Linked DNA regions of Aquibium microcysteis. The protein of the gene in region 2 binds, or shares a complex with, the protein of the main gene of each other region. Links are inferred from orthologs where the notes say so. Each region holds a gene or a part of one and is shown on either strand. Other genes may lie near its edges.

The links.
Region 1: the proteins of uvrA (region 2) and mfd are in contact, whole or in part, in a crystal structure (PDB 4DFC), measured with the Escherichia coli proteins. The link is inferred for Aquibium microcysteis from one-to-one orthologs.

The regions. Positions count from the first base shown.
Region 1 is NZ_CP061080.1:819,969-824,343, reverse strand. What follows is about bases 247-4,316. They hold mfd (transcription-repair coupling factor), read right to left. Parts: upstream 3,945-4,316; coding sequence 447-3,944; downstream 247-446. Other genes in these bases: IAI54_RS03755 (succinate dehydrogenase assembly factor 2), read right to left, coding at 3,958-4,233. UniProt on the Escherichia coli protein: Couples transcription and DNA repair by recognizing RNA polymerase (RNAP) stalled at DNA lesions. Mediates ATP-dependent release of RNAP and its truncated transcript from the DNA, and recruitment of nucleotide excision repair machinery to the damaged site.
Region 2 is NZ_CP061080.1:1,706,304-1,710,122, forward strand. What follows is about bases 141-3,654. They hold uvrA (excinuclease ABC subunit UvrA), read left to right. Parts: upstream 141-529; coding sequence 530-3,454; downstream 3,455-3,654. Other genes in these bases: IAI54_RS07800 (helix-turn-helix transcriptional regulator), read left to right, coding at 141-271; IAI54_RS07810 (DUF4258 domain-containing protein), read left to right, coding at 3,456-3,654. In the rest of the region: more of IAI54_RS07800, read left to right, coding at 1-140; more of IAI54_RS07810, read left to right, coding at 3,655-3,779; IAI54_RS07815 (hypothetical protein), read left to right, coding at 3,784-3,819. UniProt on the Escherichia coli protein: The UvrABC repair system catalyzes the recognition and processing of DNA lesions. UvrA is an ATPase and a DNA-binding protein. A damage recognition complex composed of 2 UvrA and 2 UvrB subunits scans DNA for abnormalities.

The DNA.
Region 1 (4,375 bases), 890 kb from region 2 along the record:
CCAACCCCACGAAGTGGGGGCAGGTGCCGAGCGCAGCGAGGCGGAGGGGGGGACCACGCTGCCCCTGGACGGCAACCGCACAGGCCCGCCTCGCCCGGCCATCCCTCCACCCTCGTCATCCCGGAACTGCGTCCGAGCGAAGCGACGGACGGCGTATCCGGGATCCATGCCTCGACGGACGTCGTCGGGCTCCACGATGGAAAAGACTGCGCCGGTTCCGCAGCGCGCCCCGGACATGGACCACGGACGGCGACCGTCCGGCACCGGATCGCGTGTCGCGGACGGCGAGGCATGGATCCCGGACACGCGCCGCCTCGCTTCGCTCGGCGCCGCGTTCCGGGATGACGAAAGGCAGGTCGGAGCGCGTCCGCGCGCGCGTGCCGCTACGCGGCTCGCGCGGCGTGCTGAACCTCGGCCGGGCGCTGGCGGAGCGCGTCCGCGCGCCGCTACGCCGCCTTCTCCGCCAGCCGCGCCAGCTGCGTCATCACCACGGCGGCGCCTGCGAGCCGCTTTTCGGGGTTCGGCCAGTCGCGGATGAAGACGACGCCCTGGTCGGGGCGGATTTTCGCCATCGAGCCCTGTTCGGCGATCATCCTCACCAGACCGGCCGGGTCGGCGAAGGTCTTGTCGCGGAACTGGATCACCACGCCCTTCGGGCCGGCGTCGAGCTTCTCGACGTTGGCCTTGCGGCAGAGCGCCTTGATGTAGACGATCTTCAGGAGGTGCTGCACCTCGTCGGGCAGCGGGCCGAAGCGGTCGATCAGCTCGGCGCCGAAACTGTCGATCTCGGCGATGGTCTCGAGGTCGGCCAGGCGCCGGTAGAGGGCGAGGCGCAGCTGCAGGTCGGGGACGTAGGCTTCCGGGATCATGACGGCGGTGCCCACCGTGATCTGCGGCGACCAGGAGCCGTCGGAGACCTCGCCGGTGCCGCGGATTTCGGCCACGGCCTCCTCCAGCATCTGCTGGTAGAGTTCGAAGCCGACCTCCTTGATGTGGCCCGACTGCTCCTCGCCGAGCAGGTTGCCGGCGCCGCGGATGTCGAGGTCGTGGCTGGCGAGCTGGAAGCCGGCGCCGAGCGTGTCGAGCGACTGCAGCACCTTCAGCCGCCGCTCGGCGGTCTGCGTCAGCGTGCGCTTGGCCGGCAGGGTGAACAGCGCGTAGGCGCGCAGCTTCGAGCGGCCGACGCGGCCGCGCAGCTGGTAGAGCTGGGCCAGACCGAACATGTCGGCGCGGTGGACGATCAGCGTGTTGGCGGTCGGGATGTCGAGGCCGGATTCGACGATCGTGGTCGACAGAAGCACGTCGTACTTGCTGTCGTAGAAGGCGTTCATGATGTCGTCGAGCTCGCCCGGCGCCAGCTGGCCGTGGGCGGTGGCGAATTTCAGCTCCGGCACGTGCTCCTTCAGGAAATCGCCCACCTCCTTCAGGTCGGCGATGCGCGGCACGACGTAGAAGCTCTGGCCGCCGCGGTAGCGCTCGCGCAGCAGCGTCTCGCGGATGACCAGCGGGTCGAAGGGCGAGATGAAGGTGCGCACCGCCATGCGGTCGACCGGGGCCGTGGTGATGAGCGACAGCTCCCGCACGCCCGTCAGCGCCAATTGCAGCGTGCGCGGGATCGGCGTGGCCGACAGCGTCAGCACGTGCACGTCGCTCTTCAGGTCCTTCAGCCGCTCCTTGTGCTTGACGCCGAAATGCTGCTCCTCGTCGATGATCAGCAGGCCGAGATGCTTGAAGCCGATGCCGGCGCCGAGCAGCGCATGGGTGCCGACGACGATGTCGACGGTACCGTCGGCCAGCCCCTTCTTGGTCTCGGCCAGTTCCTTGGCGCCGACGAGACGCGAGGCCTGGCGCACGGTCACCGGCAGGCCGGCGAAGCGCTGCGAGAAGGTCTTGAAGTGCTGGCGGGCGAGCAGCGTCGTCGGCACCACCACGGCCACCTGGACGCCTTCCATGGCGGCGAGGAAGGCGGCACGCAGCGCCACCTCGGTCTTGCCGAAACCGACGTCGCCGCAGATCAGCCGGTCCATCGGCCGGCCGAGGCCGAGATCGTCGATGACGGCGTCGATGGCCGCCTGCTGGTCCTCGGTCTCCTCGTAGGGGAAGCGCGCGGCGAACTCGCCGTAGAGCCCTTCGGGCGGGTGGAAGGCCGGGGCGCCGCGCATCTGGCGCTCGGCGGCGATGCGGATCAGGTCGCCCGCCATGTCGAGCAGGCGCTTCTTCAGCTTGGCCTTGCGCGATTGCCAGGCGCCGCCGCCGAGCTTGTCCAGCGGCGTGTCGGCGGCATCCGAACCGTAGCGCGACAACAGGTCGATGTTCTCGACCGGCAGGAACAGCCGCCCATCGCCGGCATAGTGGATTTCCAGGCAGTCGTGCGGCGCGCCCGCCGCCTCGATGGTGCGCAGGCCAATGAAGCGGCCGATGCCGTGGTCGGCATGGACGACGATGTCGCCGGCGGCGAGCGACGCGAGTTCGGAGATGAAGTCGGAGGCGCGCTTGCGCTTGGCGCGGCGCACCAGACGGTCGCCCAGGATGTCCTGTTCGCCGATGACGGCCAGCCGGTCGGTCTCGAAGCCGGTCTCCAGCGGCAGGACGGCGATGCCGGTCTGGCCGGGCGGGAGCCTTTCCAGTTCGTCGAGGCAGGTGACCCGCGTCAGGCCGCCGAGGCCGTGCTCGGCGAGGATCTGGGTCAGCCGGTCGAGCGAGCCTTCCGTCCAGCCGGCGACCAGCGTCTTCCGGCCGGCCGCGCGGACCTCCGCGACATGGCTGACGGCGTGGTCGAAGACGTTGGCGCCGGGATCGGCGCGCACGGCGGCGAAGGAGCGGCCGGCGCGCGACTTCGCCTTCAGGATCACGCGGCCGTCGGCCGGCGGCGCGTCGAAGGGCGACAGGTCGGCGATCAGCCGCTCGCCGGCCGCCGCGCGCACGGCGTCGGGGGCGAGGTAGAGCCGGTCCGGCGGGGTCGGATTGTAGGGCGTCGAATCGCCGAGGCCCTTGCCCGAGGCCTGCCGCTTGCGGGCGTCGTAATGGTCGAGGATCAGCGTGTGGCGCTCGGCCATCGCCTCCTGCGCCAGCGCGTCGAAGACCACCGGTCCGTCGGGCACATAGTCGAAGACGGTGTCGAGGCTCTCGTAGAAGAAGGGCAGCCAGTGCTCCATGCCCGAGAAGCGGCGGCCCTCGGAGATCGCGACGTAGAGCGCGTCGTCCCGCGAGGGCGCGCCGAAGGTCTCGATGTAGTTGCGGCGGAAGCGGCTGATGGTCTCGGCCGTCAGCGTCACCTCGCTCGCCGCCTGCAGGGTCATGGCGGGGCGCTGGCTGGTGGTGCGTTGCGTGGCCGGGTCGAAGGCGCGGATCGATTCCAGCGTGTCGCCGAAGAAGTCGAGCCGGAGCGGTTCGGCCCAGCCGGGTGCGAAGAGATCGAGGATGCCGCCGCGCACGGCGTAATCGCCGACGTCGCGCACGGTGCCGACGCGGTCGAAGCCGCCGGTCTCCAGCCGCGCCACCAGCGCCTTCATGTCGACCTGGTTGCCGGGCCGGACCGAGACGGACTGGGCGGCGAGCAGTGCGGCCGGCGGCACCTTCTGGAGGATGGCGTTGACGGTGGTGAGGATGACGGCCCGGTGCGGCTTCTCCTTCAGCGCGATCATCGCCGACAGCGCATCGAGCCGACGCGCGGCGGCATCGGCGCCGGGCGAGACCCGGTCGTAGGGCAGGCAGTCCCAGGCGGGCAGTTCCAGCACCGGCAGGCCGGGTGCGGCGAAGCCGAGCGCCTCGACGATGGCGGGAATGCGCTGGCCGTCGCGGGCGACGTAGAGCAGCGGCCGGTCGCCCGCCGCTTCGGCGGCGACCTCGGCCAGCACGAAGGCCTCGTAGCCGTCGGCCACGCCGCCGATGACGACGGAGCCCGTGCGGCCGGGCTTCAGCCCGAGGGAATCGATCAAGCTCATGGATGGACCGTCGTCAGAAAGGCATGACCTGGCGGAACGCCCGGATCCTGCGGAAGAGGTCTGTGTCGTAGCGGTCGGGCACCGGCACCTCGCCGGTGAGCCATTTCAGGAAGTCGCCGTCCGGGATGTCGAGCATTCCCTCGAACGCGTCGAGTTCGGCGGCGCTCATGCCGTCGAGGCTGGCGGCGGCGAAGGTGCCGAGCAGCAGATCCATCTCGCGCATGCCGCGATGCTGGGCGCGGTAGAGCGCCTTCTTGCGCCGGATGCCGAGAGGTCCGCTGCTGGTCATCGTCACGATCTTCGCCTGCCTGGTTCGGCTGCGCATATAGAACGGAACGGGGCCAGTGTCAGCCTTGCAGCGACCGCGCAGGCGGATAAGGTGCGCGCGTGTCACGCCATCGCTCCTCCTGCGCCTCTTCGGCGCCTGCCGG
Region 2 (3,819 bases):
GCGCCGGCCGGCTGCGGCGGTCGCCCGGGCCTGCGGCCTCAGCCTGCGCACACTGCAGCGGCGGCTCGCCGAGACGGGCTGGACCCTCGGCGAGGTCGTCGCTTCCGCCCGGGTCCACCACGCCACGCGCCTCCTCGCCGCCACCGACACGCCGCTCGCGCTCGTCGGTCTCTTCGCCGGCTACAGCGACCAGCCGCATTTCCAGCGCGCCTTTCGCGCCGCTGTCGGCCCGACGCCCGCCGAATACCGCCGCCTGGCGAGGCCCGCCTGACGACGGGCCATCCGGTTGAGACGGCCGTCACCGCCCTTCTCCCGGCGCAGCCCTCCGCCGCCACTTATCCACAGCCCGGCTGTCAGGAACCCGTTTCCTCTTTGTTCTTTGTGCTTGCTCCGCCCGGCCATTGGCGTCTAACTCGATGCCGCATCGCATGCGCGCCCCTCGACGCGGCGGCGATCGATCCTACATGTGGACGGCGCGGACAGTTGTCCCAGCGCCCTCCCCCATCGAGCACGAGGCGGCGAACCGGCCATGGCCGACCACAAGTTCATTTCGATCCGCGGCGCGCGCGAGCACAATCTCAAGAACGTCGACCTCGACATCCCGCGCGACAGTCTCACGGTGATGACCGGCCTGTCGGGCTCGGGAAAATCCTCGCTCGCCTTCGACACGATCTATGCCGAGGGGCAGCGTCGCTATGTCGAAAGCCTGTCGGCCTATGCGCGCCAGTTCCTGGAGATGATGCAGAAGCCCGACGTCGACCAGATCGACGGCCTGTCGCCGGCCATCTCCATCGAGCAGAAGACGACGTCGAAGAACCCGCGCTCCACGGTCGGCACGGTCACCGAGATCTACGACTACATGCGCCTGCTCTTCGCCCGCGTCGGCGTGCCCTATTCGCCGGCCACCGGCCTGCCGATCGAGAGCCAGACCGTGTCGCAGATGGTCGACCGGGTGCTGGCGCTGGAGGAAGGCACCCGCCTCTACGTGCTCGCGCCCATCGTGCGCGGCCGCAAGGGCGAATACCGCAAGGAACTCGCCGAACTGCAGCGCAAGGGGTTCCAGCGCGTCAAGATCGACGGCCAGTTTTACGAGATCGCCGAGGCCCCGGCGCTCGACAAGAAGTACAAGCACGACATCGACATCGTCGTCGACCGCCTCGTCGTCCGCGGCGACATCGCCGCCCGCCTCGCCGATTCGCTGGAGACGGCGCTCCGGCTGGCCGAGGGGCTCGCGGTGGCCGAGTTCGCCGACCGGCCGCTGCCGCCGGAGGAGACCGCGGAGGGCGGCGGCGCCAACAAGTCGCTCAACGACACCCACGAGCGCATTCTCTTCTCGGAGAAATTCGCCTGCCCGGTCTCCGGCTTCACCATCTCCGAGATCGAGCCGCGACTCTTCTCCTTCAACAATCCCTTCGGCGCCTGCCCCACCTGCGACGGGCTCGGCAGCCAGCGCGCCATCGATCCGGCCCTCGTCATCCCCGACGAGACCCTGTCCCTGCGCGACGGCGCGGTCGCCCCCTGGGCGCGCTCCTCCTCGCCCTATTACGTGCAGACGCTGGAGGCGCTCGGCAGGGCCTACGGCTTCAAGCTCGGCGACCGCTGGAGCGACCTGCCCGAGCCGGCGCGCAACGCCATCCTCCACGGCACCGGGTCGAAGCAGATCGCCTTCGCCTATGACGACGGCATGCGCTCCTACAAGACCTCGAAGACCTTCGAGGGTGTGATCCCCAATCTCGAGCGGCGCTGGAAGGAGACCGAGTCGGCCTGGAGCCGCGAGGAGATCGAGCGCTACATGTCGGCCACCCCCTGCCCGGCCTGCAACGGCTACCGCCTTAAGCCCGAGGCGCTTGCGGTGAAGATCGCGGGAAAGCACATCGGCGAAGTCACGGCGCTGTCGATCCGCAATGCCGGCGCCTGGTTCGAGGCGCTGCCCGCGCAGATGAACGCCAAGCAGAACGAGATCGCGGTGCGCATCCTGAAGGAGATCCGCGAGCGGCTGCGCTTCCTCAACGACGTCGGGCTCGACTACCTGGCCCTGTCGCGCAATTCCGGCACGCTGTCGGGCGGCGAGAGCCAGCGCATCCGGCTCGCCTCGCAGATCGGCTCCGGCCTGACCGGCGTGCTCTACGTGCTGGACGAGCCGTCGATCGGCCTGCACCAGCGCGACAATGCCCGCCTGCTCGACACGCTGAAGCACCTGCGCGACATCGGCAACACGGTGATCGTCGTCGAGCACGACGAGGACGCCGTCCGCACCGCCGACTACGTCGTCGACATGGGGCCGGCGGCGGGCATCCATGGCGGCCGGGTGGTCGCCGAGGGCACGCCGGCCGAGATCATGGCCAATCCGAAATCGCTCACCGGGCAATATCTCTCCGGCGCGCTGTCGATCCCGCTGCCGGCCGAGCGCCGGCCGATGAAGAAGGGCCGCCGGCTCAAGGTCGTCAATGCCCGCGGCAACAATCTGCGCGGCGTCACCGCCGAGATCCCGCTCGGCACCTTCACCTGCGTCACCGGCGTCTCGGGCGGCGGCAAGTCCACCTTCCTGATCGAGACCCTGTTCAAGGCCGCCTCGCGCCGCATCATGGGCGCGCGCGAGCATCCGGCCGAGCACGACCGCATCGACGGGCTCGAATTCCTCGACAAGGTCATCGACATCGACCAGTCGCCGATCGGCAGAACGCCGCGCTCCAACCCCGCCACCTACACCGGCGCCTTCACGCCCATCCGCGACTGGTTCGCCGGCCTGCCGGAGGCGAAGGCGCGCGGCTACCAGCCCGGCCGCTTCTCCTTCAACGTCAAGGGCGGCCGCTGCGAGGCCTGCCAGGGCGACGGCGTCATCAAGATCGAGATGCACTTCCTGCCCGACGTCTACGTCACCTGCGACGTCTGCCACGGCAAGCGCTACAACCGCGAGACGCTCGACGTCACCTTCAAGGGCAAGTCGATCGCCGACGTGCTGGACATGACCGTCGAGGAAGGTGCGGAGTTCTTCGCCGCCGTCCCTGCCGTGCGCGACAAGCTGGAGACGCTGGCCAAGGTCGGCCTCGGCTACATCCACGTCGGCCAGCAGGCCACCACGCTGTCGGGCGGCGAGGCGCAGCGCATCAAGCTCGCCAAGGAACTGTCGCGAAAAGCCACCGGCAAGACCCTCTACATCCTCGACGAGCCCACCACCGGCCTGCACTTCCACGACGTCGCCAAGCTCCTCGAAGTGCTCCACGAACTGGTCGACCAGGGCAACACCGTCGTCGTCATCGAGCACAATCTCGAAGTCATCAAGACCGCCGACTGGATCCTCGACCTCGGCCCCGAAGGCGGCGACGGCGGCGGGGAACTCGTCGCCGTCGGACGGCCGGAGGACGTCGTGAAGGAGCCGCGCAGCCACACCGGCGCGTTCCTGAAGGAGCTGCTCGAGCGCCGGCCGGTGGGAAAGAAGGCGGCGGCCGAGTGAGATGGACGACCTCGCCGACCGGATACGCGCGCGTATCGAGGCCGGCAGGGTCAGGGTTTCCGATCATGCACAGGGACGGTTGAGCGAACGAGGCATCCTGTTTTCGGACGTTCTGGCGAGCGTTCCGGCATGGACCGTCGTCGAAATCTATGTGACGGGACGCATGGGACCGTCATTTCTCGCCCGGCACGTCCTGTCGGCTGGCACCATCCATGCCGTTTGGGGTATGATGGACGACACTGCGGTCCATGCCGTCCTCGTGACGGTGTACCTGCCCGACAAGGACAAGTGGGATGAGCACTCCACGAGCCGACGCGAGGCGTGAACGGGTGACGAGACTCGTCGAGGAAGACGGCCTCGTCGCC